Regions from separate parts of the Comamonas sp. 14P8.1.4 genome, predicted to be linked through region 3. Evidence: predicted binding sites of a transcription regulator. Region 3 holds the regulator's gene; each other region holds the start of a gene.
What was found. The regulator LexA, encoded in region 3, represses DNA repair genes until DNA is damaged. The targets are predictions, from matches to a motif close to ACTGTATNNNNATACAGT.

Region 1 (7,160 bases), on a different contig from region 3:
AGCTCATCGGGGGGTTGCGCCGCTGGAAACTCGCGCTCGCCCGCCAGAAACGCGCCTTGCGGATCCAGCACCTGAAAGAACACCATGTCGGATTCATCGGCCCGCAGAATTTCCGATGCCGGCAGCGGCAGGTTGAACTGAATGCGCCCGTCCGGCTCCACCATGATCAGCTGCGCCAGCGCGTGCACGTTGTATTCCAGCGCCCGGTCAAACGGCTTGTTGGCCAGTGACTGCGCCACCAGCCAGGTCAGCGCCAGACTGACCGGCCACAGCAGCAGCAGCGGCGTGAGCATCCAGTCCAGAATTTCTCCGAACAAGGAACGCTGTTCACGCTGAAAAATCTTCACGGCGGCGGCCTGAAAAATACAAGTGTTTTTGGCCTCTAGCGCTGATGCAGCAAGCGCTAGCAGCTATGTTTTATTCAGATGCAATCTTTTCCAGGCAATAGCCCAGGCCGCGCACGGTGGCAATGCGGATGGGGCCACGCTCAATCTTTTTGCGCAGGCGGTGGATGTAGACCTCGATGGCGTTGTTGCTCACCTCTTCGCCCCACTCGCACAGGCGCTCCACCAGCTGGTCTTTGCTGACCAGGCGGCCAGCGCGCTGCAGCAGCACCTCCAGCAGGCCCAGCTCACGGGCAGACAGCTCCACCATCTTGCCGTCGATGGTGGCCACGCGCCCGGCCTGGTCGTAGACCAGCGGCCCGTGCTTGATGGAGCTGGTCGTGCCGCCCATGCCCCGGCGCGTGAGCGCACGCACGCGCGCTTCCAGCTCCTGCAGGCTGAAGGGCTTGGCCATGTAGTCGTCAGCGCCAAAATCAAGGCCCTGCACACGTTCATCCACGCTGTCGGCGGCGGTGAGGATCAGCACGGGCAGCGCATCCCCGCGCCCGCGCATGCGCTTGAGCACTTCCAGCCCGTGCATGCGCGGCAGGCCCAGGTCCAGAATCAGCAAATCGAAATGGTGACTGGTCACCAGCGCCGTGTCGGCATCGGTGCCGTTGGCCACATGGTCCACCACCGCCCCCGCGCCGCGCAGGCTGCGCAGCAGGCCGTCGGCCAGTACTTGATCGTCTTCTGCAATGAGGATGCGCATCGCTTGGTCTCCTTGCTGCGCCACGATCTCGGGTCGCGGCTGCAGCGGGCATGCCCCGTCAGGGCCAGTTCACGCCGGGTGCCCGCTCAGAGGCACCATGGCTCAGCCCATTCTAGAAGTCACCCTGCACCGCACCCCACAGTGTTTACGCGGGTGCTGCACTGCAATAAAGCCCGCAGCGCTTGATGCGCATCAAGCCACATCCCCCGCATCGCTGCCATAGGCCTCCAGCCCCATGCGCGTGACCACGGCAATGTCAGCGCCCACGGCCTCGACAAACTCGGCCTCGGCCTGCTGCACCGCCCGCTGAAAAGCCCAGTGCCATTCGCGCCCCGCATCGGTGTACACCACGCGCTTGGCGCGGCGGTCGTGCGGGTCGGCCTCGCGCTGCACCAGGCCCCAGGCCTCGCACTGGTCCACCACATCCAGCATGGCCTGCTTGCTCATGCCCGCACGCTCGGCCAGATCGGTGATGCGGTCCCCCTGCAGCGACAAATGCCGCGTGATGTGGATGTGCGCCGCACCCACCTTGTCGCGCAGCGCTAGGTTGGACAGGGCCAGCGGCGTTTCATCGTCCTGCGCCATCAGGCTGCGCACCCGGGCATCGAACTTGCGCATGGCGTGGCCCAGCAGGCGGCCAAAGTGCGTCTGGCGCCAGGCTTCATCGACGGGAGCAATAGTGGGAATTTGCATAAAAGTCAGTTTAACGAATAGTCAAACAACTTGACTAATAAATTTTCAAAACCCACATACACTACTGTTCAAGCATCCAGCCTGTGGGCAATTACAGGGGATGCACTTGTGAAAGTCATCCCCTTTTTTCTTCAAGGAACACACCATGAACGCCATCGCACGCAACACCGACGCCAACAGCGAAAAAGCCAAGGCACTGGCCGCCGCCCTGGCCCAAATTGAAAAGCAGTTTGGCAAGGGCACCATCATGAAGCTGGGCGAAGGCGAAGCGGTGGAAGACATCCAGGTGGTGTCCACCGGCTCGCTGGGCCTGGACGTGGCACTGGGCGTGGGCGGCCTGCCCCGCGGCCGTGTGATCGAAATCTACGGTCCTGAGTCGTCCGGTAAAACCACGCTGACCCTGCAAGTGGTGGCCGAGATGCAAAAGATCGGCGGCACCTGCGCCTTCATCGACGCGGAACACGCGCTGGACACCTCCTACGCTCAAAAGCTGGGTGTGAACCTCAACGAAGTGCTGATCAGCCAGCCCGACACCGGTGAGCAAGCGCTGGAAATTGTGGACTCGCTGGTGCGCTCCGGTGCGGTGGACTTGATCGTCATCGACTCGGTGGCCGCCTTGGTGCCCAAGGCCGAAATCGAAGGCGAAATGGGTGACCAGTTGCCCGGCCTGCAAGCCCGTTTGATGAGCCAGGCGCTGCGCAAGCTGACTGCCACCATCAAGAAGACCAATTGCACGGTCATCTTCATCAACCAGATCCGCATGAAGATTGGCGTGATGTTCGGCTCGCCCGAAACCACCACCGGCGGTAATGCGCTGAAGTTCTACGCCTCCGTGCGCCTGGACATTCGCCGCACCGGCACCATCAAGAAGGGCGACAACGCCATTGGTAACGAAACCAAGGTCAAGGTCGTCAAGAACAAGGTCTCGCCCCCCTTCAAGGTGGCCGAGTTCGACATTCTGTTCGGCGAAGGCATCAGCCGCGAAGGCGAGATTCTGGACATGGCCGTGGAAGCCAAGCTGCTGGAAAAATCCGGCGCCTGGTATGCCTACAACGGTGAAAAAATCGGCCAAGGCCGTGACAACGCCCGCGAATTCCTGAAAGAAAACGCCGCCCTGGCCGTGGAAATTGAAAACAAGGTGCGTGAGAGCCTGGGCATCAGCCTGATCCCCGTGGCCGAAGGCGAAACCGCTGCCAAGCCCGCCAAGGGCAAAAAGGGTGACAAGGGTGCTGCAGCAGCCGACGAAGACGGTGTGATCGGCTAATTCACCCCGCTCTTTCAATGACCAAATAGGCTGCCAGCGCTGACTGCACAAGCGCTGGCAGCTATTTTTTTTAGACCATGGGTTTTCAGAAAATCTCACTCACCGGCCGCGCCATCAAACTGCTGGGCCAGCGCGAACACTCGCGCCTGGAGCTGGAGCGCAAGCTCGCCCCCCATGTGGAAGAAGGCGAGGATCTGGCCGCTGTGCTGGATGCGCTGGAGGCCAAAAACTTCATCAACCCCGAGCGCGTGGCGCAATCCGTGCTCTACCGGCGCAGCAGCAAGCTGGGCACTTCGCGGGTGTTGCACGAGTTGCGCAGCAAGGGCCTGGATGACGAGGTGGTGCGCGCTGCGGCCGAACAACTCAAAGACAGCGAACACGCGCGCGCCTACGACGTATGGCTGCGCAAATTTGGCGAAGTGGCCGACACCCCCCAGGCGCGCATGAAGCAGATGCGCTTTCTGGCCAGCCGCGGCTTTGGCGGCGATGTGGTGAGCAAGGTGCTGCGCGGGCAAGCACCCGAGGTGTAAGCCCGCCGCCAGCGCACATGGGTGACGGCCTTGCCCACATGCACTGACCATAATCCGGCACCATCCACCACCACGCCGCAGCGGTCGCTGCACGTTAACTATGTCTGTTGTACACCCTGTCGCTTTGGTCACTGGTTCCACATCGGGCATAGGTCAAGCCATTGCACGCAGACTGGCCAGTGAGGGCTATGCCGTCATCGTGCATTCCCGCAGTTCGAGGGCCGCAGGGGCTGCCATGGTGCAGGAGCTGGGCAATGCCACCTATATTCAGGCGGACTTGGCGCTCGACGCGGATCGCGTACGGCTGGTGCAAAAAGCCGTTGCTGTCTGGGGGCGCCTGGATGTACTGGTCAACAACGCCGGTATCAGCCAGATCATTGCCCACGACGATCTGAGCGCCGCCACCCCCGAGGTCTGGCACGCCATGCACGAAGTGAATGTCGTGGCGCCGTTTCGTTTGGTAGCGCTGGCACAGCCTGCCTTGCTGGCTTCGGCCCAGCTGCGCGGCACCCCCAGTTGCGTGGTGAATGTCAGCTCCCACGCGGGTGTCCGGCCCAAGGGGGCATCGATTCCATACGCAGCCAGCAAAGCCGCGCTCAATCACACGACACGTTTGCTGGCGCGCTCACTGGCGCCCCATATCCGCGTGAACGCCGTAGCCCCTGGCCTGGTCGATACCCCGTTGACCGCCAGTTGGACGCAAGCTCAAGCCACATGGCGCAACCAATCACCCATGCAACGTGCCGCCACGCCCGACGACATTGCACAGGCCGTGTCGCTGCTAGCCGCATCAGACTATGTGACCGGTGAAATATTGCTGTGCGACGGTGGCTTGAACCTGACCTAGACCCAGCCCTCAGCGCCAGACGCTCAGTCCCGTGTGGCCCACCAGCACACCAGCGAGCCGCCGGTAATCAGCACCACGCCCTGCCAGAACGGCAGCCCGGGCTGCACCGCCAGCCAAGCGCTGGCCCACAGGGCAGACAGCACCGGCGTGAAGTACGACCCCGCCGCCAGCACGGCCAGATTGCCGCGCTGAATGCCATGCTCCCAGCAGCCATAACCCAAGGCCGTGCACGCACCAATGGCCAGCACTTGCAGCCCCACGCTCAAACTCCATTGCATGGGCGGTGTGGCCACCGCCAGCCATTGCAGCCACAGCAATACGGCGGTGAGCGACAAAAACAGCCCCACCCCATTGAAGCCACCGCCAAACATGCGCGCCAGCACGGAATAGGTTGGCCACATCACGGCGGCGCCAAAGGCCAGCGCGTAGGCCAGCGGGTTGGCCGCCATGTGGGCGGTCAAGCTGTGCCACCACGGGCCTTCCCCGGTCGCTGCGCCCTCACCCACCACCAGCATCAGGCCCCACAGACACAGCGTCACACCGGGCCACAGCCACCAGCGCGCCCGCTGCTGGCGGCAAGCCACGGCCAGCACAATCGTCAGGCAGGGCCAGAGGTAGTTGATCATGCCCAGCTCCAGCGATTGCGGGCGGTCATGCGCCAGGCCGATGGCCACGGACAGGCAGATTTCATAGAGCGCAAACAGCAGGCCGCAGACGATCAAATACACGCGGGAGACCTTGCGCAGCTGCGCGCGCGTGGGCCGCCCTTTGACCAGCAGCACCATGGCCGCGCTGACGGTGTAGAGCATGGCGGCACCACCGAGCGCGCCCAGCGCTTCGGCCACCGAGCGCATCAGTCCGACGGTGCAGCTCCAGCACAGCACGGCCACCAGGCCAATCAGGGTGGCGCGGCGCACCTGCGCTGCATGCATTTGCGAGGAAGTCATGCCATCTCAAAAAAATGAGCTGCTAGCGCTTGCTACACCTGCGCTAGCAACGGTTTTTATTCATATTTTGGCCACCTGTGCGCCGCGCAGCCACCAAAAAAAGCGGCCCGCAGGCCGCTGTGTGTCAGTGCCATGCCCGCCGTGCCGCAGCCCGGGCGAGCGCCAGCGCTTAGAGGCCGAGCATCAGCTGCAGATTCTGCACTGCTGCGCCGCTGGCACCCTTGCCCAGGTTGTCCAGGCGTGCAATCAGCACGGCTTGGCGGTGCTGTTCATTGGCAAACACGCGCAGCTCCAGCTGGTTGGTATTGGCCAGCGTATCGGCAGCCAGCTTGTTGTCGTCGGTCGGGGGCAACACCTTCACCCATTGCACGGGGGTGTTGGTCTTCGCGTAGTGGCTGGCCAGCGCATCGTGCAGATCTTGTGCCTTGGGTGCGCCAGGCAGCAGGTCCAGATGCAGGGGCAGCTGCACCAGCATGCCCTGGGCAAAGTTGCTCACGGCAGGAATGAACACGGGACGGCGGGTCATGCCGGTGTACTGCAGGATTTCCGGGATGTGCTTGTGCGCCAGACCCAGGCCGTAGGCTTCATAGGGCGCGGCCGTGCCGGCTTCGTAGGTTTCAATCATGGGGCGGCCACCGCCGGTGTAGCCCGAGATAGAAGGCAGTGCCACGGGGTAGTCCGCGGGCAGCAGGCCCGCATCGACCAGCGGGCGCAACAGCGCAATCGCGCCGGTGGCGTAGCAACCGGGGTTGGAGACGCGCGTCGCGGTCTTCACCGCATCCAGCTGGCCTGCGCACAGCTCTGGAAAGCCATAGACCCAGCCGGGGGCCACACGGTGCGCGGTGGAAGCGTCGATGATCTTGATGGCGCGACCGGTTTCGGCCGTGATGCCGTCGACCATGGCCGTGGTCTCCTTGGCGGCGTCGTCATGCAGGCACAGGATCACCAGATCCACGCCAGCGATTAGCGCACGCTTGGCCGCCGGGTCTTTGCGCAGCTCTGGCGCAATGCTGACCAGCTCCACACCAGCCATCCCCTGCAAGCGGTCACGGATCTGTAGACCCGTGGTGCCAGCTTCGCCATCAATAAAGACTTTGGACATCTCAACGCTCCCGCGCCCCTCGGCGCATATCTGTATCTGTGCCGCAGCACCATCAAAAAAAACGGATTGTCGCTGCTGCAGCCGAACTGCATGTGAAAAAGTGATTTAGCACCGCACGCCCATGGGTAAACCCGTGGATTTCTCTCTTGTCCGACGCTGCAATCTACGTATTGACTTACGTATAGACATACGTAGATCCCACTGGACAAAGCACTTTTTGGTTGCAATGCAACATGGTACATTCTTTGATTGCCATGTCATACGAGCCCGGCTCCGCATGTTTAGGCAGCAGGAAAACGGGCAATTTCCCCTCCGTTTCAGAGAGACAAGACTCATGAAGATTCATGAATACCAAGGCAAGGAAATCTTGCGTCAATTCGGCGTGCCAGTACCCCGTGGCATTCCGGCATTCACCGTCCAAGAAGCTGTAGAGGCAGCACAAAAGCTTGGCGGCCCAGTTTGGGTGGTGAAGGCGCAGATCCATGCTGGTGGCCGCGGCAAGGGCGGCGGCGTGAAGGTGGCTAAGTCCATCGACGACGTGAAGGCACTGTCCGAGCAAATCCTCGGCATGCAGCTGATTACCCACCAAACTGGCGCGGAAGGCCAGAAGGTGCGTCGCCTGTACATCGAAGACGGCGCCGACATCAAGAACGAGCTGTATGTGTCGCTGGTGACTGACCGC
Region 2 (7,160 bases), on a different contig from region 3:
TGCAGCACCCCGACGTGGGCGCCCATTTCCGCGACTATCTCAAAAATCTGAGCATCTAACGCACGCTTTAGCTGCGTTTCCAATACAAAAGGCCTGCAAATGCAGGCCTTTTGTGCGCTCCCAGCTCTAGTTTTTTAACGGCGACGCAGGATGTGGATGTATTCGCCACCCACCGTCTCCTGCTCCACCAGCTCATTGCCCGTTTGCTTGGCAAAGGCTTGGAAATCTTTGAGCGAGCCCGTATCCGTAGCCACCACTTTGAGCAATTCGCCGCTGGCCATTGCAGCCAGCGCCTTCTTGGCCTTGAGAATAGGCAAGGGGCAATTCAAACCGCGGGTGTCGATTTCTTGATGGATGTCCATGGCACATAGTTCCTTATTCGCCCTGCATTGTAGGCATCTGCAGATGCCCATCTGCTGCACATAGATGCCCTAGTAGACACCGCCTGCAGCGTTCAGCTCCAGCGCTGGCGGCAATACAAAGCGCGCATCCTCCGACCAGGTCTGCAGCGGCCATTTGGCGGGGTCTGGCTCTGGAGCCTGGCCAGGCCGGAAAGCGCCAAACTGTGGCTCCAGGCCCTTGCTGTGCACCCAGTGCGCCAAGGCATAGCCCGTGCCTGAAGGCCAGCAGCGCACGTCCTGCACACTCTTCCAGCGGTATTCCAGCAGCTCAGGTGAGAGCTGCACCTCGCCCTGCACACGCACGTGGTAGGCAATCAACACCTGGTTCATGCGCAAAAACTCCCAGCTGCCCAGCAAGCGCAACGCCTGCACGCGCAAACTGGTCTCTTCCAGCACTTCGCGGCAAATCCCGGCCTCGGGCGATTCACCGGCTTCCATGAACCCGGTGATCAAGCCAAACACCCCTTCCTGCCACAGCGCATTGCGCGCCAGCAGCACCTCACCGCGGTCGTTTTCCACCACGGCGGCAAGCACCGGCGTGGGGTTGCCCCAGTGCGTCCATTCACAGGCTGGGCAGCGCAGGCGCGACTTCGCGCCCCCGTCTTCTTGCTGGGTCATCCATTGCAGCGGCGTGGCACAGCAGGGGCAAAAACGCATTTCTTGGCTCATGGCACAGGCTTTCTGGAGGCAAATTGGCACAAAAAAGGCCGCAAACTGTGCGGCCTGGGTACATGCAGCGCCGGCAACGGCACGGCCTACACCACACCGCAGCCCAGGTTGGCGCCAGAGGCGAGGCCCCAGCTGCAAGCCGTACAGGCCAGCGACCGGACCACGTCAGGCGGCTCAGAGGCTGCGTGAGCGGATCTCAGGCAGGAAACACACCGGTAGACAGGTAGCGATCACCGCGGTCACACACGATGAAGACAATCGTGGCGTTGTGCTCGCGTTTGGCAATCTCCTGCGCGACCCAGCAAGCACCCGCAGCAGAAATACCCGCAAAAATGCCTTCTTCGCGCGCCATGCGGCGGCACATGTCCTCGGCATCGTCCTGGCTGACGTAGACCAGCTCATCGACCAAGCTGGCGTCATAGATCTTGGGCAGGTATTCCTCGGGCCACTTGCGAATGCCGGGAATGCGCGAGCCTTCGGAAGGCTGGGCACCAATGATCTGGATGTTGGGGTTCTTTTCCTTCAAGAACTTGGCCACACCCGTGATGGTGCCAGTCGTGCCCATGGCGCTCACAAAGTGCGTGATCTCACCGCCGGTCTGCTCCCACAGCTCAGGGCCCGTGGTTTCATAGTGCGCACGCGGGTTGTCTTCGTTGGCAAACTGGTCCAGCACCACACCCTTGCCCTGCGCCACCATCTGGTCGGCCAGGTCACGCGCGTATTCCATGCCGCCGCTCTTGGGCGTGAGGATCAGCTCTGCACCATAGGCCTTCATGGTCTGGGCACGCTCGATGGACAAGTCCTCGGGCATGATCAGCACCATGCGGTAGCCCTTGATGGCCGCAGCCATGGCCAGTGCAATACCGGTGTTGCCCGATGTGGCCTCAATCAAGGTGTCGCCCGGCTTGATTTCGCCACGCTCTTCCGCGCGCTGAATCATGGACAGCGCCGGGCGGTCTTTCACAGAACCGGCAGGGTTGTTGCCCTCAAGCTTGCCAAGAACCACATTGCCGCGTTCTGCGTTGGCAGAAGCTTCAATGCGCTGCAAAGCCACCAGCGGTGTCGATCCGATGGCAGCTTCAATGGAAGAATATTTTTTTGTCATGCCATAACTGTGCCATAATTCCGCTCATGCACTGATGACTGCCCGGGTGGTGGAATTGGTAGACGCAGCGGACTCAAAATCCGCCGCCGCAAGGCGTGCCGGTTCGATTCCGGCCTCGGGCACCAAAGCAATTTGGTTCCAAGCGTGTCAGAAGTTGCAAATCAGAATTATCGCGAGGTGGAGCAGTCTGGTAGCTCGTTGGGCTCATAACCCAAAGGTCGTTGGTTCAAATCCGGCCCTCGCAACCAATAGAAAAAGTCCTGGTCTTTACGATCCAGGACTTTTTTATTTACCAACAGCCCGGGTGGTGGAATTGGTAGACGCAGCGGACTCAAAATCCGCCGCCGCAAGGCGTGCCGGTTCGATTCCGGCCCCGGGCACCATCACACAAAAAACTGGCAGCGCCACGCTGCCCGCAGCCAGCATTCGCTGGCTTTTTGCGTTCTGGGCTGCACATATGCTGTGATGCCCTTTCCAGACACAGGGTTACCGCCCACATACCACAGCCTGCTCCACAGCCGTTGCTCGCTCATGCAACCATAGCAGGACAATTTTTTCACTTGTTCGCCCTCCGTTGACAACTGTATAGATATACAGTTTCGCCATGTACGCACTGATCGATGGCAACAACTTCTACGCGAGCTGCGAGCGCGCGTTCAACCCGCGCTTACGTGGGCGTGCCATCGTTGTCCTGTCCAACAATGACGGTTGCGTCATCTCGCGCAGCGAAGAAGCCAAGCGTGCAGGCATCCAGATGGGCCAGCCCTTCTACCAAATCCAGCAGGCTCTGGCCACGCAGGGCACCACAGCCCTGTCGGCCAACTTTGCGCTCTACGGCGATATGAGCGCGCGCATGATGCGCTTGGCCGCTGCGCTAGGCCCGCAGCAGGAGATTTATTCCATTGACGAGTGCTTTATCGGTGGGCTGGAAGGTATCCCCCAACTCACCCAGCGCGCCCGTGCCATTCGCCAGCGCATTGAACGCTGCCTGAGCATTCCGTGCGGCATCGGCATTGCCCCCAGCAAAACCCTGGCCAAGCTGTGCAACCACCTGGCCAAAACCGCCGAGCGCAGCGCAGACCCGCAGCAAGCCTGCTGGGCCCAGGTATGCAACTGGCAAGAGATGGGTGCTGCGCAGCAACAGCACCTGTTGCGCAGCACCAGCACCCGGGCCGTGTGGGGCATTGGCCGGCGCATGGCCTTGCGCCTGGCCCAGGTGCAGTGCACCACGGCCTGGGATGTGACCCAGCTGGCCGCGTCCCAGGCGCGGCACATTGGTGGGGTGATGCTGGAGCGCACCGTGCGCGAGCTGCAGGGGGTGCCCTGCTTCACCGCCGACACCGCCCCCGCTGCGCGGCAGCAAATTGCCTGCACCCGCAGCTTTGGGCAGGCCATCAGCGATGTGGCGCCGCTGCTTGAAGCCGTCAGTGAATTCGCTGCACGGGCCGCCGAAAAAGCCCGCGCAGCCGGTTTGCTGGCCCAGCAGGTGCATGTGTTCGCCTACACCTCACCGTTTCGGCATGCACCGCCCTGGCATGGCGCGCTGACGCTGCCCCTGGCCCGCCCCTGCAATGACAGCTACGCCATCGTGCAAGCTGCCACGCACGCGGCGCGCAGCTTCTACCAGGCAGGCCACACACTCAGCAAAGCCGGCGTGATCTTGCTGGATCTGGTGCCCCACCAGCAACCACGCAGTGCCGATTTATTCGATGACCCTGCAGTGCCCCACCGCCATGCGCAGCTCATGCCCGCCGTCGATGCCATCAACCAGCGTTTTGGCAAGGGCACGATCCACCTGGCCAGCAGTGGTCTGCCCCAGCAAGACGCTGCCGGCTGGCGCATGAAGCAGGCCATGCTCAGCCCGCTCTACACCATGCGCTACGAAGACCTGCCCATTGCCACCGCCTGACCCGACGAACCCCATGCACCACGCTCTCTCCACCGCCATCCACCCCCTTGCGCCGCACGGCGCGCTGCAGCTGCCCTTTTTGGACGCCAGCGTGCGCTGCGGCTTTCCCAGCCCGGCGGAGGATGTGCCAGCCAAGTTGTTTGACCTGATAGCACACATTGCGCCGCGCCCGGTCAGCACCTTCATCCTGAGGGTGCGTGGCGACAGCATGCAGGACGCAGGTATCCGGGATGGCAGCCTGATCACGGTCGACCGCTCCCTGCAGGCACGCCACGGCGATACGGTGGTGGCAGTGGTCGATGGCGAGTTCACCGTCAAGCAGCTGTACCAGCGCGGCGGCTGCTGCGAGCTGCACCCAGCCAATGAGTCCTATCCCTGCATCACCTTCACGCCAGACAACACGCTGGAGATCTGGGGCGTGGTGACAGCCGCCGTCACCCCGCTGCTGCACCACCCCGGACATCCACGCAGCGTGCATCCAGAGTAAGTACAAACCCTTGCTTCTCCACGAAACCGTTGGACAAAGCTGTGGACAACTTTGGCGACCAACGGTATAGGCACCACTAAGCCCTTGTTTTTACTTGCCTGTGCTTAAGCTGCACAGAAAGCAGGCAAATTCATAAAAAGCATAGCTATCAGCGGTTTCTGCACCTGCATTGCAGGCCAAAAACACCCATAGTCACTTGCGCAACAAAACAGGCATTGCCAAATCTGGCACAGCACCTAGACTGCGCAGCCATTGCTTTGATGAATGGTTGCCATGTTGTATGCGCTTGCGGCCCTGTTCGCCTTCCAGTTGGTGGGCGAGGCCTTGGTTCAGTTGTTTCAACTCCCCTTCCCCGGCGCGCTGCTGGGCGCACTGCTGCTGCTGCTGAGCCTGCTGGTCTACGGCCGCCTGCCGCAGGCGCTGGAGCAAACCGCACAGACGCTGCTGCAAAACATGATGCTGCTGTTCATTCCCACCATTGCCGGGGTCATGCTGCACTTTGAACGCATCTCCCGGGAATGGTTGCCGTTTGTGGTGGCCGGTATTGCGGGCGCAGCCATCACCTTCTTGGTGACGGCCTTCACCTTCAAGTGGATGCTGGCCCGCAGCCAGCGCACCACCCAGGAGGCCCCATGAACACCTGGGAGCATGTGCTGTCCAACCTGTCTGCCAGCCACCTGCCGTGGCTGGTGCTGACCTTCGCCGTCTACCTGGCCACCCTGGCGCTGTACAAGCGCTTTCGCTGCCACCCACTGCTGATCCCCGTGTTTCCGGCCGTGGTGATCATCGTGGGGGTGCTGCTGGCCACCGACACCCCGTACGCCACCTACAAGCAAGGGGTGGAATGGCTGAGCATGCTGATTGGCCCGGCCACTGTGGCGCTGGCCATTCCGCTGTACGCACAGCGCGCGCGCATCGTCGCGCTGTGGCGCCCGATTGCGGTCGCGCTGACGGTGGGCTGCGTGGTGGCCCTGTTTTCCGCCATGGGGATTGCCTGGGCGCTGGGCGGCAGCTGGGAGACCATCATCTCGCTGGCCCCCAAATCGGCCACCATTCCGATTGCCCTGCCCATGGCCGAGCGCTTTGGCGGCCTGCCCTCTCTGGCCGCCGTGGCCGTGGCGGTCACCGGCATCAGCGGCTGCATGCTTGCGCCCTTGCTGCTGCGCGTGGTGCGCAGCACCGATCCGGCCGTGGAAGGCTTTGCCCAAGGGCTAACGTCGCACGCCATTGGCACTGCACGCTCGATCCAGATCAACCCCACCGCCGGGGCGTTTGCCGCGCTGGCCATGGGCCTCAACGGCGTACTCACGGCCCTGCTGATGCCCCTGTGTGTGGCGCTGTTTCAGCGGCTGTGAACCTCAGCCGCAGCCTGCGCCATCGCCTGCAGCCAGTTTGAAAAAATCTGCAGCACGGCCGAAGGCGCTTGCTGGGCTGGCGTGATCAGGTAGTAGCTGCGCTCACCGCGCAATGGCTGGGCGCAGGCCAGCACCAGCTCGCCGCGCGCCAGCTCGGCCTCCACCAGCATGGGTGGCATCAGCGCCACCCCCATGCCCTGGGTGGCCGCTACGGCCAGCATGGAGAACAGCTCATAGCGCGGGCCGTCCATGGCCCGGGGCGCTTCGACCCCCACGGATTGAAACCACTGCTGCCAACCATGCGGGCGTGTGCTTTGCTGCAGCAGCGGCAAATCCGCCAGCGCTTGCGGCGGCAGCGGCTGCCAGGCCCGGCCCGGTGCGCGCTGCGCGGTTTTATCCAGCAGCGCCGGGCTGCAGACGGGCACCACGTCTTCATCCATCAAGTGCATGGCATCAATACCCGGCCAGTTGTGCACCTGCTCTGCGGTCCCGGCGTACAGCGCCGCATCAAACCCTGTGTCGGCAAACAGAAACGGGCGTGTTTGCACGTCAATGTGCACGGTGATGTCGGGCTGGGCCTTGGCCAGCAGTGGCAGGCGCGGCATCAGCCAGCGCGTGGCAAAAGTGGGCACTGCCGCCAGCTTGATAGTGCCGCCCGTGCCCTGGTGGGCCATCAGGTCCAGCGTGTCGCGCTCCATGCCCAGCAGCCAGCTGCGCACCTTGCGCGCGTAGACGTCGCCCGCCGGGGTCAGCGCCACGCCGTGGCGCGTGCGGCGAAACAGCTCGACACCCACAAACTCTTCCAGCGCAATCACCTGGCGCGAGACGGCCCCTTGCGTGAGCGCCAGCTCTTGCGCTGCACGGGTGTAGCTTTCATGGCGGGCTGCAGCCTCAAAACAGGCCAGGGCTTGGGTAGAAGGGATGGAGCGACGCATAGCAGGGAAATTTCAGGCCACAGACGGTTCCGATGCTGCCGCAAAACCAGGCTGCTCACAAGCAAGGAATGCGTAAAGCTCATATCTAGATGCAAACAAATGGTTTGCGACACCATCAAAGCGCTTCTACGATGCCTTTCATCGCTGGTCAACCATGCACAAATGCAATACAGGCAACCCTGCCTGGCTGCACAGCCAACTGCACCAGCCCGTCACAACACCTCCAAGGAGACCACCATGTCCAACTTCCAATGGCAAGACCCCTTCCACCTGGATGAGCAACTGACCGCTGACGAACG
Region 3 (7,160 bases):
GGCCCAGCACGGCAATCACTGCCACAATGGGCCATGCAAATCGCAAGATGGGCTTGAGCTGGCTGGCCAGGCCTTGGCCGCTGGCAAACCAGATGGCCATTTCGCTGTCGCGGTACATGCGCGAGAGGACACCCACCACGGCAACGAACAGGCTGAGCGTCAAAATGGTGGACAGTTGCCCGAGCACGGTGAAACCCATGACCAGCATGACGTCCGAAGGGCTGACCGAGCCTTTGGTGGCTTGGCCCAGCGTGCGGATTAACATCATGGTCATGACCACGGTGACAAGTACCACCAAGGTGGCACCGAAGCTGCGGCCCAGCTCCTTGCGTATGGATGAATCGAATAACATTGGCTGAAAAGGAAAACGCCGATTATGAACTTTGAACTGAAGGCTTTGAACCTGCCCAGCGCTGCTGCAGCAAAGTGCGATCTTCTCCTGTTATTGGTGCCTGAGTCATTCAAGGCACAAAAAGAGCCTTTGTCTGCATTGGTGCAAAGTGCCGTGCGCCATGGCGACTGGTCCGCTGCGTCGGGCAAACAGTTGCATTTGTACCAGCCCCAAGGCGTGCATGCACGCCGTGTTGTGTTGCTGGGTGTAGGTCAGGGATCGGCGCGCGAAGTTCGTGCCGCATTGGCTGGCGTGGCCAGTGTGTTCAAGGCGGAAGGGGTCAAGCATGCCGTGGTGTGCCTGAGTGCGCTCGGCGATGAAGCGCAGACTGCTGTGCAGCTGGCGGTGCAGTGTGCGGCCGATGCAGCCTACGTCTACACGCTGACCAAATCGCAAGCGAAGGCGCCCGCACTGAATAAGGTCACCATTGGTGTGGCAGACAAGCGTGCGGCCAACGCTGCGTTTGAACAGGCAGTGGCGGTGGCGCTGGGGCAAGTTCTGGCCAAGGAGTGGGGCAATCGCCCTGCCAACCATGCCACGCCAACCATGCTGTCCAAAGCCGCGCAAGAGCTGGCGAAAAACGCCGCCATCCAGTGCAAGGTGCATGGTCCAAAAGAGGTGGCCAAGTTGGGGATGGGCGCTTTCATGGCCGTGGCACAGGGCTCCAAAGAGCCCTTGCAGCTGATTGAGCTGAGCTACAGCGGTGCGGCCAAGTCGACCCCACCGGTTGTACTGGTGGGCAAAGGTATTACGTTTGATACCGGTGGCATCTCGCTCAAGCCGGCGGCAGCCATGGACGAGATGAAGTTCGACATGTGCGGTGCTGCCAGCGTGTTGGGCGTGTTCCAGGCCCTGGCGCAACTCAAGCCTGCCATCAATGTGGTGGGTTTGATTCCCGCATGTGAAAACATGCCGGATGGTGCCGCGGTCAAGCCGGGTGATGTGGTGACCAGCATGAGCGGTCAAACCATCGAGATTCTGAATACCGACGCGGAAGGCCGCTTGGTGTTGTGCGATGCACTGACCTATGCTGCCCGCTTCAAGCCAGCTGCGGTGGTGGATATCGCGACGCTGACGGGCGCATGCGTGATCGCCTTGGGCGGTGTGCGCTCGGGCATGTATGCCAACCAAGATGCCTTGGGCTTAGCGTTGCAGCAAGCGGGCGACAAGAGCATGGACCTGTGCTGGCGCATGCCTTTGGATGAAGACTATGCCGAAGGCCTGAAGAGCAATTTTGCTGACATGGGCAACGTGGCAGGCCGTGCCGGTGGTTCGATCACGGCGGCCAAGTTCTTGCAGCGTTTCGTGGGCGACATGCCCTGGGCCCACCTGGACATTGCTGGCACAGCCTGGAAGGAAGGCGGCGCCAAGGGTGCTACCGGCCGCCCTGTGCCTTTGCTGGTGCAGTACCTGCTGGATGTGGCCAAGCAACCTGCAGCACGCGCAGCCAAGGCGGCGCTTGTCGCCAAGCGTGCCGTCAAGCCCCGCGCTGTGAAGCAGACAGGTTTGAAAGCCAAAGCTCCCGTGAAGGCGCCCCGGATTGGATGATGGACGCTGTTATGCCCTATGTGGCTTTTCACTTCAATGCGCCAGATAAGCTGGAGTACGCATGCCGTTTTATCCGCAAAGCGCTGCGCCATGATGCGCGCGTGACGGTGGTGGCGCCCATGGCACGCTTGCGTCAGCTGTCTGCGCGGTTGTGGCAGCTGACAGGGCATGACTTTCTGGCGCATGCGGTGCAAGGTGATGATGCAGAGCTGCTGGCGCTGGCGCCAGTTGTCTTACTGGAATCTGCCGAGGACAGCGCGCACCATGAGGTATTGCTCAATCTGGGCACCGAGATGCCACAGGGCTATACATCCTTCGCCAAGGTGGTGGAGGTTGTTTCCAGCTTTGATGAACAGGACCGAGCCTTGGCACGCGCGCGCTGGCGCAGCTACCAAAGTGCGGGTCATGTGATTGAGCGTTTTGATTTGGTGTTGAAGGAGGGCTAGGCCATGTCAGCCATGGATACGCGCCAACCGCCGCGCTTTGTGCCCACATTGACCGATGTGGTCCCAGAGTCGGAGGCGGCGCCCGCACAAGCGGTTGCCAGCAGTCCCACTGCATTGCCTGTGCAGCTTGTGGAGGACGATGTGCCTGCCGTGCAGGCAGCGGAGCACGAAGAGGTCGTGAGTCCTGCCGTAGTGCTTCCTTGTGCACCCCAGTCGCCATCGCAGCCCGAGCTGCAGGACTGGTCCGCGATGGCACAGTCCCTTCAAACCCGGGTGATGGCACGTCTGGATGATGCGCTGGAGGAACGCCTGCGCTATGCCTTGGCGGACATGGTGCAGCTGCACAGCCAAGCCATGTATCTGGCAATCCGCCAGGATGTTGAAAACCTGGTCAGCACTTCGGTGCATGAAGCCATTGCGCAAGAGCTGGCACACATGCGCAAGAACCCTCAGACCTAAAAGCCAGCGCTGCAGGCCGACAGCGCTGGCTTTTAGCGCTGCAGAGCCTGTGGGTTCACGATGTTGCGCGGTGTGCCTTCCACAAAGCTGTGGATGTTGTCAAAAGCTGCACCAAAGTACAGCTCATAGCTGTCTTGCTCCACATAGCCGATATGCGGGGTGCAGATGCAGTTTTCCATACGCAGCAGAGATTGGCCTTGCAAAATAGGCTCGCTCTCGAAGACATCTACGGCAGCTAGGCCCGGGCGACCTTGTTGCAAACCGGCAGCCAGCGCATCCGGGGCAATCAATTCTGCGCGTGCCGTGTTGACCAGCAGGGCTGTGGGTTTCATCAAAGCCAGGTCCGCGCTTTGCACAATGTGCTGGGTGTGTTCGTTCAGGCGCAGGTGCAGTGACAGAACGTCGCTGTGGGTGAAGAAAGCGGCTTGGCTTTCGGCGGCCTGGTAGCCATCTTGCTGCGCCTTCAGGCGTGAAGCTTCGCTGCCCCAGATCATGACCTGCATCCCGAAAGCGCGGCCATAGCCCGCAACGATTTGCCCAATGCGGCCATAGCCCCAAATGCCCAGCGTACGGCCACGCAATGCGCTGCCCAGGGCAAAGTTGGGTGGCATGGACGCCGCTTTAAAGCCAGACTGCTGCCAGGCGCCGTGCTTGAGGTTGGCAATGTACTGTGGCAGACGGCGCATGGCCGCCATGATGAGTGCCCAGGTCAGCTCTGCAGGAGCCACGGGTGAGCCGATACCTTCTGCCACCGCAACTCCGTGGTCGGTGCAGGCCTGCACATCAATGTGTGGCCCAACCCGGCCGACTTGTGCAATCAGGCGCAGCTTGGGAAGCTTTTCAATCAGCTGGCGCGGGATGGGGGTACGTTCTCGGATCAGCACAATGATTTCTGCATCCCGCAGGCGAACAGCCAGCTGGCCCACACCTTTGACGGTGTTGGTAAAAACTTTGGCATTGAAGCCGTCCAGCTGCGTGGCGCATTGCAGTTTGCGGACGGCGTCTTGGTAGTCGTCCAGGATGACAATGTTCATGGGCATTAAGCGTGCTGGCTGCAGCCAAGAAAAAGGTGCCAGATGCTGGGTGTGTGCTGCAGCCTGGCAGCTATTGTCCTATACGTGCAAGCGAATGGGATGTGGTTCTACACATATCGTTGTGTGCAACTGCGACAGTTGCAACCGTGCAGCATGGATATGCACCACATTGGGGATTTTTTGGCGCCCTAAGCCTTGTGGGAGCTACGTGGACAGCTCTCATTTTGAAGGTCAAGCCGGCTTGGGTAGCTGGGGCAAGGTGGCTTTAGCGCGCTCCCAGGTCAGGCGGACATCGGTTTTTTCTGCGGTGCGATAGGTAAAGCCGCGTCCTAGCAGGCCGCCGCTGCTGGGCAAGGTGGGTTGGCGTGATGTGGAGTTGGGCGTTGCGCTCATAAATCCTCCTGCCGGTGTGGTGTCGCTGATGGTGTGGGTGGGCTCTGTTGTTTGCATCGTGCCGCAAATGGCGGAGGTGATTCCGCTGTGTTGACGCTATTTCTTGTCAGCCAAAGGCTGAGTCGGGTGCGTGGTGCGCTCAGGCGGTCAGTGCATGGCCACGCGACGGGCATTGCGGGTTTCCTGGGCTGCTAGCTCATCCAGTGCAGCGCACACATCGGCCAACTTGCCGGACAGGGCAAAGCGCTGGCTGTCCACGTCTTTGGGGCGGCGCATCAGGCGTACATTGCCTGTGCTGACTGCATGGCAGTGCTGCTGCAGGGCGCGTGTGATGAACGGTGTCTGGTTGCTGGCTTGAACCGTGCCAGTGGACTCAATCTGTGGCAAAGGCAGGGGGCAGTGCAGAAGGCGCATGGCTTTTTCCTCCGGGATGAAAAATTGCAGCAAAAAAAGGCGACAGCAATCCCTGCAGCACAAAAGGCTGCATTGGCAAGGTGGGTGAGGGTGGGGTGGCTTAGAGCTGGAAGGTGTTGCGAATCAGGCCAACGGCCAGGCCTTCAATCGCAAAATTCTCGCTATCGCTGACTTCAATGACCGGGTAGTCCGGGTTTTCAGGTAGCAGTTCAATGCCTGCAGGGGTCTTGCGCAGACGTTTGACCGTAACTTCGTCGCCTAGGCGGGCTACAACGATTTGGCCGTTGCGCGCTTCACGTGTGGATTGCACGGCCAGCAGGTCGCCATCCAGAATGCCGGCATCACGCATGGACATGCCGCGCACGCGCAACAGGTAGTCGGGCTTGCTGGCGAACATGCTGGTTTCGACGGCAAAGCTTTGATCAATGTGCTCTTGCGCCAAAATGGGAGAGCCAGCCGCCACGCGGCCCACCAGGGGCAGCAAAAGGGGTTGCATGGCTGCCATTGGCAGGTCAAAGTGGGTGCCGCGCGCTGCGTTGATGTGGCGCACGGTATCGCTGACCAAGCGAATGCCGCGCGAAGTGCCACTGACCAGCTCCAGCACGCCTTTGCGTGCCAGGGCCTTGAGGTGTTCTTCGGCGGCATTGGCGGATTTGAAGCCCAGGGTGCGGGCAATTTCTGCGCGCGTGGGCGGTGCGCCGGTGCGCGAGATGGCCTCCTGGATCAGATCCAGAATCTGCTGCTGTCTGGGGGTGAGGTTGGTGTGCTCCATGCCTGTCCTTGCTAGGGATAACTGTTTGTTTATCCAGTACCTGTATTTTTAACCAGTTTCGTGAGGGCTGCAAGTACCTATGACAAGAAAAATTGTGATCTTGGGAACCGGGGGCACGATTGCCGGGCAGGGGAGCGCGCAGGGAGGAAGCGTGGGTTACAAAGCCGCCCAGATCAGCGTGGCGCAGTTGCTACAGCCCATGGCGCACATGGGCCTGCAGGGGGACTTTGCGCTGGAGGCTGAGCAGGTGGCCCAGCTGGACAGCAAGGACATGGACATTGCCACCTGGCAGCAACTGGCCTTGGCCTGCAGCCAGTGGCTGGCACAGGACGAGGTGGCGGGGCTGGTGGTGACGCACGGCACAGACACGCTGGAAGAAACCGCCTGGTTTTTGCAATGCGTGCTGCAGCCGACCAAGCCGGTGGTGCTGACGTGTGCCATGCGCCCGGCGACCGCCTTGTCGGCCGATGGGCCCGCCAATCTGCGCGATGCGGTGATGGCTGTGGCGCAAGGTGCAGCCGGGGTGTGGGTGGTAGCCGCGGGCGAGGTGCACAGCGCGCAATGGCTGCGCAAGGTGCATCCTTATCGTGTGAACGCATTTTCTTCCGGTGCCCAGGGGCCTGCTGCGTGGGTGGAAGAAGGGCGGGTGCGCTGGGCACAGACGCTGGCGGGTATGCCTGCCAGCGAAGCCTTGCCTGCAGCGCTGTGGCAGGCCGATGCGGCGCAGTGGCCCTGGGTGGAGCTGGTGACCAGCACGGCCGCTGCCCGGTCGGAGCTGGTGGATGTGCTGGTGACCGCTGGGGTGAAGGGGCTGGTGGTGGCCGGCACCGGCAATGGATCGGTGCACCAGGCGCTGATGCAGGCGCTGCACCGTGCGGTGGTGCAAGGTGTGGTGGTGTGGCGCACCACGCGCTGTGAGCAGGGGCAGATTGTGCAGGCCGATGGCCAGGAGGATGCCAGCGTCAGCACGCTCAGCCCGGTCAAGGCGCGTATCAGCCTGATACTGGCGCTGCTGGCTCAGAGCGCCTGAACGCTTGGGTGCGCTGGGGGCGTAGGGCGTGTGTGCAGCGGCTGCGCTGCCGATGCTCATAAAAAAAGCTGCCTCGAGGGCAGCTTTTTTGTGAGCTATGACCGCAGTGTTTATGCGCTCAAAGCCTGGAAAGCACGTGCAGTGATTTCGTCCACCGAACCCATGCCGCTGATAGCGCGGTACTTGGGGGCCTTGGCGGGCTCTTGCTGCGCCCAGGCTTGGTAGTAGTCGACCAGAGGGCGTGTCTGGTTGCTGTAGACGTCCAGGCGCTTCTTGACGGTTTCTTCTTGGTCGTCAGCGCGCTGCACCAGCTCTTCACCGGTCACGTCGTCCTTGCCTTCCACCTTGGGTGGGTTGAACTTGACGTGGTAGGTGCGGCCCGAAGCGGGGTGGCTGCGGCGGCCGCTCATGCGTTCGATGATGGCATCGAACGGCACGTCGATTTCCAGCACATAGTCCAGATCCACGCCGGCGGCCTTCATGGCGTCGGCTTGGGGGATGGTGCGGGGGAAGCCGTCAAACAGGAAGCCTTGTGCGCAGTCGGGCTGGGCAATGCGTTCCTTGACCAGGTTGATGATCAGGTCGTCGCTGACCAGCTGGCCCGCATCCATCACGGCCTTGGCTTGCAGGCCCAGGGGCGTGCCAGCCTTGACGGCTGCGCGCAGCATGTCGC
Region 4 (7,160 bases), on a different contig from region 3:
AGGAAACTGCCGATGTCGAGCTGGTCTGCGCATCCAACCTACCCATGGCCGAACTGCGGGAGCGCCTCGACGCGGACCTTTTCGACCGGCTCAGCCACCTGTCCGTCACGGTCCCACCGCTGCGGGAGTGCCGAGATGATCGCAAAGACGATTGGAACCGGGTTTGGCGAGAGTGCCGGCAACGCGAGGACCTTCCTGCCGATCCGCCATGGACACCCGAAATCGATGCTGCGCTTCAACACAGCGCGCTGATGGGCAACCTCCGAGACCTCCAGCGCCTGGCGGTGTTGTGCATTGCTTGGTGGTCGGTGCCGGACCAGAGCGTGGACATCGCTAGCGCAATCAACGAATGGTTGCGATTCACCACAACTAACAAACCCGAGATCAGCGAACTCGGGGAAGGAACCCGTGCGGCGCGGATCCGCTGGTTTCGCGATCGACTCGCCAAGTGGGCTAAAGAGCGGCACGGAACCTGGGCTGCAGCCGCCAAGGCCCTCGGATGTGACGAGAAGACACTTCGTCTCGACTTGGCCACGGCTGGGGGCAACGACTCTGTCTCTGAAGTACCGGACGAGAAGGATCGATAGCGCACTGCAGGTTAAAGAATCCATTCGTGCAGGGGATTGCGATGTCGTTGCCCGTCTGGTTATGGTGGCACAAGCTGCCCATCAATTGCCGGGAGCTGAATGACAGCAGCCGCTGCATAGCCGTCGTTGATAACACTCATGCTGCACTACGTCTCGAGGTCTGTGGGCATCTAAAAAAGATGCTTCTGCGGAGAAATCAGCTTGCTAAAGCTCTCCCCTAATGGAATCAGGATTGCATCTGCAATGGGCTGGAGCTGCTTACTGAGATAGTGCTCGTAGTCAATGGCTGAGGTTTGCACCTCCAGTGGCTCTGGTCCATTCCGGGTCATGACGTACTGAATCCAGCCCCCGTTTTGATACTGCGTGGGCCGCTGCATACGCCGGTTGTATTCATCTGCAATGCGCGCAGCTCTGACTTGGGGGGGCACATTCTTGACGTACTCATCCAAGTGGTGCCTTAGGCGCTTGCGGTAGATGAGTTCATCATTTTTGTGACCCGCCAAGGTGGCTTGCACGTACTCAGCCACAAACGCTTTGTATGGCTCGCCTTTGAAGACCCGTGAGAGCAGGCCATCCTGGAACTGACGCGCCAACAATGTCCAGTCGCTGCGTGCCATCTCAAGCCCTCTAAAAACCATGGCTTCCTTGCCATCAGCATCCACACTTAGCCCTGCATAGCGCTTTTTACTGCCAACATCCGATCCGCGGATGGTGGGCATGAAGAACTTCTTGAAGTGGGTGTCGAATTCAATTTCTAGATGGCTGTCCAAGCCTTGTTCATCCTTCAAGGTTTTGGCCCACCAAGCATTGATATCTCTGACCAACTCCGCAGCAACTGCATGGGCCTGCTCGTTCGTATGTCGAGTTTTAAGCCAGATAAAAATGGAGTCAGTGTCGCCATAAATGGCTTCATACCCTCGTGCCTCCACAAAGTCACGGGTGGCCTTGACCATGGCATGCCCGCGCAAGGTAATGGCAGAAATCAGCTTGGGATTAAAAAACCTGCATTCGAATGCCCCCAGCACACCCGCAAACGAGTTCATCACCAGCTTCAGGGCTTGTGACAGTGGCTCATTCTTGTTGCGTTTGGCTTCATCACGTGCTTGCCACAGTGACGTGACGATTCTGGGCAAGCAATGCTTGTCCCTAGAAAACAAGGTGTCCAGTGGACCCTTAATGGGATTTGGAGAGTCGTTGTAGGTTCCTTCAACCAAACCTACCGGATCGACCAAGAAGGTTCGGATGATGGAGGGGTACAAGCTTTTGTAATCAAGGACTAGAACGGAGTCGTAAAAGCCTGGCTTGGAGTCCATGACATACCCGCCGGGTGAGGACTTACCTTGTACATCCCCTACGTTCGGTGCCACATACCCCAGCCGGTGCATGCGAGGCAGATAGTGGTGGCTAAACGCTGCAATCGAGCCACCAAAATTATCAAGCTGAAGCCCCGTGGTGTGTGCACGCTCCATCGCAAATGACAGCAGCTTGGCCTTGTCAAAGATGCGCAGCACCAATTCGCAGTCTTTGATGTTGTAAGCAGCTAATGCCGGCTTGTCTTCTTGATAGCGACGCTCGATCTCAGCCATCTTGTCGTACTCGGAGCCAATTTCTTTGCCTTCGGCCAGCATTTGCTGGGCCACGTTTTCCAAACTGAATGATGGAAAGCTCCACATGGCAGCTCGCAGCGCTTCAATGCCGTCGACGGCCACACGTCCTGGCATGGGTGCAAACAGGTACTCTTGCTTGCCGGGATGTGCTCGCCAAGCCATGGGTTGGCGCTCCCGCCCCAGCAGCAGTGGCACCTTGGCTGCATCGGCATTCTTTTGCAGCACTCGCAGGTCAAACTGCACTACGTTCCAGCCAATGATGACGTCTGGGTCATGCAACTCAAACCAGTCGTTGAGCGCTTCAATCATGGCTTTGCGAGTGGCAAAGTATCGCAGTGCAAAGTCTGTAGGCCCAAGCTCATTCTCAGCAGCGACACCTAGCATGAACACTACGCGCTCACCCAATCCATCTAAGGCAATGGAGTAAAGCTCGGAGTGCTGACTGGTTTCAATATCGAGAGAGACGACCTTCAGCTTCGGCCTGAAGCTTGGCGCTGGTAGCAGTTTGCAGTCCTTGCAAACATAGCTGTCTAGCTGCCCTCCATGGACTTCCACACCAGCGGTGATGAAGCGCTCCATCAAATAGCGTTCATGGGGGCGAATATCTGCTTCAAGCAGCCTGAGGCCTTGTGTCTGCAGTGAACGCGCAAGTTTTCCCAATTGTCGAAACTGCTGGGCATAGACGCCAACGACGGGCTGATTCTGGAAACTCTTGAGATCCAGATCCCGCAAGTACACGCCAGATGCACCAAGAAGCTGCGCCTGTAGAGCGGCCTTGTGCTGTGCCTCGACAAACGCCACCGAAGTCTGCTGGGTCAACACCACCTTCAGTGGCCCGTTCTCCGTAGCCAACCAATATTCGATTTCTGTACCTGCGCTGGTATCTCTCCAATTGCGGGTCAGGATGAAACCAAAGATGGGTGAAGGTTGCACGAAGCTGAAGGACAGAAATTTGGGGAAGCTAAATTGTCTGCGATGAACCAAGCAGGGCTTGCAGTTCAATTCAGTGGATTGGGCAACTTTGGGGGCATCAGGTCACTGAATTTTTGAAGATCTGTTAGGTCTCTAATGTCTAAAACCCCACGTCAGGCACATAAAAGTGCAGATGTGTGCGCTTATGTACAAGAAATGAAGATTTTTTTCCTTACGCTCCACTTCCATGATTTTTTTGACGAAATGTGCGAATAATTCCTCATCAAGGCGACAGATTGGTTGCGCCCGGCCAAGCACTTACCGCTAGGTCCCACAACAAATTTTCTTGATAGAGGTTTCCTCATGGATAACAAAAACTTTCAACCCACAGACCACTTGCTCAAAGTGGCGGATGTTCAAGCCATCTTGAAATTGAGTCGGTCTGCTGTGTATGCGGCGATTCGCGCGGGCGATTTGCCCAAACCCATCAAGATCGGTAAATCTGCACGCTGGAAGGCGTCGCGGATTGAAAGCTTGATTCATCAGTTGGGTGCCTGAACCTACCGTTGAACACAGAACCAACGGCTTGCATGTGCAGGCCGTTTTTTATGGAGGAATTTGATTTCCTCAGCCTTGCTGCAGCCAGCCTTGAAGCTTTTTCTGCACAACAGGATCAGATAAGCCTAGGGCTGAATTGCACAAGATCAATTGAGGCCAGTCGCCAGGAAAAAATTTTATGACATCGTCCAGGATGACAAAGTCTTCTATGGAGTGCTCGATGACATAGGCCCTGATTGCCTCATCACGTGCTCCATGCCGCACTGCACCGGCAAAGTGGGAGCCAATGCTTGCCAATAGTTCAGCCAACTCCGGCTCTTTGATATAGAGCCGCCACGAGCTGGAAACTACGACACACACGTTGTCATGCTCTGACAGCATGCGCTCCAGCACTGGCAGATGTTCGAAAGTCTTCGGCCAACCCGCTCGAATTTCTGCAGGTGTAAGCGGTGGCTTCGCACCGGCTATGGCTTTGGGCACGTGCAGCACGCCATCAAAGTCCAGGAACAAGACACGTGTTTGATGGGCTTGCAGCATCTATTGGCTCCTCGTGAGTTGTAGTGTTTATGGTCGATGTAGCTCTGTCACTGCTGCCATCACGACACCCCAAACTTCCAATGTCTGCCCTTCTTTGAGCTCAAAGGTCGGGTAGTTGTCATTGGCAGGTTTGAGTGCGTACTGCCCATCTTTAATGCACAGTTGCTTGACGGTGAACTCCCCATCAATCGCTGCCACCACCACATCTCCGTGCTTGGGTTGAACAGAACGATCTACTGGGATCAGGCAGCCATCTGGTATACCTACATCTTTCATACTGTCGCCGCACACGCGCATCACAAATGTGGAAGTTGGTCGGGGTGCAATGCGCGTAGCCAGATTCACTGGCGTAAAAGCAAAATCTTCCGCAGGGCTTGGGAAGCCACCTTGCACGGAGGTTGGGAGCAGTTTGAGATCCATGCTGCCAATGCTGATATCCAGCACTCGGCAGGTGGTGTGGGTGTTTAAGTGATTCATGGCTACTTTGCGTACGCTATCGGGATGTCTTCCCAACATGTGGTGTAGTGCGGCGAGCGCTTGTCCTGCTTCATGCGCCAACTTGCATTGGGACTGTCTTCGAATCCGCTGGAAGCCAATTTGAGGGTCCCACGGCCAAATCTTTGATTCACAGTATCGAGGGCTTGCATCAGCCTTTTTCGCTCTGCAGTGTGCTCTTCAGATGCTTTAAATAGAGATGTCTGTTGCTGTGCATGCGCACTGTGCAGATCCATCAAGATGACACCCGCTTTGGATAATCTGAAGCCCGATTCATAGACGCGCTGCATGCCTTGTAGGGCCGCATTGACCAGCACCGCCGTATCAGAAGTAGGAGTAGTGAATGGAACCGTAGCACTGCCTGTCCAAGGTTCTTGTTTGCTAAAGGGTGATGTATAGGCAAACACCAAGAGTTGCCCTGCGACCAAACCATCACGCCGCGCCTTTTCTGCAGCACGGGTGGCAAATTCGCTGATGGCCTCAAGCAGGGGGTCAAATTCGGTCACTGGATTGCCAAAGCTGCGTGTGCAAGCTATTTGTTGTTTAGGCGCAGGTGCAGTTTCAAGGTCAATACAACTGATGCCTTGCAGTTCCAACACAGTTTTTTCTAGCGTCACGCTCCAGCGTTTTTTTGCTAATGCCGCTGGCATACAAGCCACATCCCAAGCTGTGTGGATGCCAGCTTGTGCAAGCTGTTTGGCTATGCGCTTGCCAATGCCCCATACATCACCAGCAGGTGTTGCTTTGAGCAATTGTTCCTTTTGCGCAGTCGAGACTTCTTGCCAATTGCACACACGCATCAACTCTGCGGGGTAGGTACCGGGCTTGCGTTCAGCATCTTTGGCGATGTGATTGCACAGTTTGGCCAGCGTCTTGGTTGGTGCAATGCCGATGCAGCAAGGAATGCCCAGTGAGCGCTGGATGCGTGCACGTATCACCCAAGCTCTGCGAGTGAGCTCTGGCACACCATGAAGCCCCTCTATAAAACTCTCGTCGATCGAGTAGACCTCTTGCTCAGGCCCCATGCTTGCAGCCAGCCGCATCATTCGGCTGCTGATATCGCCATACAAGGTGAAGTTAGCAGACAGACTGACTAATCCGGCAGACTGTTCCAGATGCTTGATCTGAAAGTATGGCTGGCCCATCTTGATACCCAGCGCTTTGGCCTCTTCACTGCGCGCTATCGCACACCCGTCGTTGTTCGACAAGACGATGACAGGCACGCCCTGCAAGCGCGGGTTAAAGGCCCGCTCGCAAGAGACATAAAAATTATTGCCATCGATGAGTGCAAACATGTCATTACTGTATACAAACACAGTATTTGTCGCAACTGGCTGTTATGGATATCCGAACCACCAACACAGTTCTTTGCTCCATCTCCCGCTCCTCCCCAGTTTCATGCTTCGCATCTTTCGAAGAGAAGTTCCGCCCTTTGCATGTACGCCTTGCGCGTGCATGCAAATTGCGCGTTGGGTGGGTAATCCGTAGGGAGGGCGCGGCGCTACGCGGCCCTCCCTCGTATGCAACTTTGCAGGCGGATAGCAATTAATTGACCTATTTCGGCTCCGTCTCCTGACCATCGCTGTAGACCAGCCAAAACGGACCCGCTTGATCTTCGGCTTTGGCCAAATCACTTTTGAAATTAAGCATCCTGTTCACTGTTTTCACTTTGAAATGCGTATGCGCAGGATTGCTAAGCACGTATCGAATGCTTTCTGCACTCCACTGGGTCTGGCCTTGCGGCCAATGCACCACAGTGGCTTGTGCAATGGCGTGATGGGAGAGATCTCTCAGTCTCTTCACCATCCTGGCTGGATCACTGAACATGCAGCGCTCGAACTCTCCTTTTTTGTTGGTGCCTTGAACCAAGAAAAAATGCTCCGCAGTCAACCTGGCTCCGGTCCAATAGCGATGAGCGTATTGAGTTTCCGTGGGATGCAAATCCTCTTTCTGATGGGTCACAAACAGAGTCGTCATAGCGGCACTCCATGACGGTGCACTTGAATGCTCCATCTAGTTTCAGCATGTAGAAGTGATGAGTTCATATCGATTTATTCCTTTTTAGAATAGTCTATTTTTGACTATTCCAATTTGGTTTGCACCATCGCGGGTTTTCAAGACCCTGTATATGGACAAATCGATTCATTCGGCGCAGTACACGTCGTTTCTCACTTTGATCAAAGCTGCACGGATAGAACGCAACATCACCCAAGTGCAACTTGCGCAGAAGTTGGAAGTAACGCAGGTGTTTGTGAGCAAGTGCGAACGTGGGGAACGCCGCTTAGACATCATCGAAACCATGCGCTGGTGCCAGGCTCTTGGCATATCTTTGGCTGAATTGGCTCGGCAGTTGGAAGACTGCTGAGGCTCCATACACAGATCACTGCTAGATCAGTGCTTTCCGTACAAGGAGTTCCTCGTAACTTGGTCATGTCCCCATCCTTTATGGATGTTGCGCGTAAGC

Region 1: recA (recombinase RecA) is a predicted target of LexA. The motif match lies at 1,852-1,869, and genes of this name have one in related genera.
Region 2: AC27VO_RS04080 (Y-family DNA polymerase) is a predicted target of LexA. The motif match lies at 2,756-2,773, and genes of this name have one in related genera.
Region 4: AC27VO_RS11335 (Y-family DNA polymerase) is a predicted target of LexA. The motif match lies at 5,998-6,015, and genes of this name have one in related genera.

What each region holds. Positions count from the first base shown of each region.
Region 1 is NZ_JBYOKN010000002.1:443,290-450,449, reverse strand. It holds gene AC27VO_RS06735 (sensor histidine kinase) at 1-347, opposite strand, end outside; gene AC27VO_RS06730 (response regulator) at 418-1,095, opposite strand; gene AC27VO_RS06725 (MarR family winged helix-turn-helix transcriptional regulator) at 1,288-1,788, opposite strand; gene recA (recombinase RecA) at 1,934-3,052, shown strand; gene recX (recombination regulator RecX) at 3,130-3,582, shown strand; gene AC27VO_RS06710 (SDR family NAD(P)-dependent oxidoreductase) at 3,683-4,429, shown strand; gene yddG (aromatic amino acid DMT transporter YddG) at 4,453-5,376, opposite strand; gene argC (N-acetyl-gamma-glutamyl-phosphate reductase) at 5,546-6,478, opposite strand; gene sucC (ADP-forming succinate--CoA ligase subunit beta) at 6,813-7,160, shown strand, end outside.
Region 2 is NZ_JBYOKN010000001.1:872,426-879,585, reverse strand. It holds gene galU (UTP--glucose-1-phosphate uridylyltransferase GalU) at 1-59, shown strand, start outside; gene AC27VO_RS04110 (sulfurtransferase TusA family protein) at 135-362, opposite strand; gene AC27VO_RS04105 (NUDIX domain-containing protein) at 432-1,070, opposite strand; gene cysM (cysteine synthase CysM) at 1,267-2,175, opposite strand; tRNA gene AC27VO_RS04095 (tRNA-Leu) at 2,216-2,300, shown strand; tRNA gene AC27VO_RS04090 (tRNA-Met) at 2,347-2,423, shown strand; tRNA gene AC27VO_RS04085 (tRNA-Leu) at 2,474-2,558, shown strand; gene AC27VO_RS04080 (Y-family DNA polymerase) at 2,780-4,084, shown strand; gene AC27VO_RS04075 (LexA family protein) at 4,098-4,571, shown strand; gene AC27VO_RS04070 (CidA/LrgA family protein) at 4,845-5,207, shown strand; gene AC27VO_RS04065 (LrgB family protein) at 5,204-5,926, shown strand; gene AC27VO_RS04060 (LysR family transcriptional regulator) at 5,914-6,861, opposite strand; gene AC27VO_RS04055 (acyl-CoA dehydrogenase) at 7,099-7,160, shown strand, end outside.
Region 3 is NZ_JBYOKN010000009.1:43,637-50,796, forward strand. It holds gene lptF (LPS export ABC transporter permease LptF) at 1-352, opposite strand, end outside; gene AC27VO_RS13085 (leucyl aminopeptidase) at 377-1,939, shown strand; gene AC27VO_RS13090 (DNA polymerase III subunit chi) at 1,951-2,385, shown strand; gene AC27VO_RS13095 (hypothetical protein) at 2,389-2,844, shown strand; gene AC27VO_RS13100 (D-2-hydroxyacid dehydrogenase family protein) at 2,877-3,878, opposite strand; gene AC27VO_RS13105 (hypothetical protein) at 4,110-4,328, opposite strand; gene AC27VO_RS13110 (hypothetical protein) at 4,419-4,685, opposite strand; gene lexA (transcriptional repressor LexA) at 4,786-5,457, opposite strand; gene AC27VO_RS13120 (asparaginase) at 5,537-6,487, shown strand; gene adk (adenylate kinase) at 6,598-7,160, opposite strand, start outside.
Region 4 is NZ_JBYOKN010000006.1:40,115-47,274, forward strand. It holds gene AC27VO_RS11310 (sigma-54-dependent transcriptional regulator) at 1-587, shown strand, start outside; gene AC27VO_RS11315 (DNA polymerase II) at 758-3,127, opposite strand; gene AC27VO_RS11320 (helix-turn-helix transcriptional regulator) at 3,470-3,664, shown strand; gene AC27VO_RS11325 (HAD domain-containing protein) at 3,734-4,201, opposite strand; gene AC27VO_RS11330 (LexA family protein) at 4,229-4,678, opposite strand; gene AC27VO_RS11335 (Y-family DNA polymerase) at 4,681-5,991, opposite strand; gene AC27VO_RS11340 (hypothetical protein) at 6,251-6,673, opposite strand; gene AC27VO_RS11345 (helix-turn-helix domain-containing protein) at 6,825-7,061, shown strand.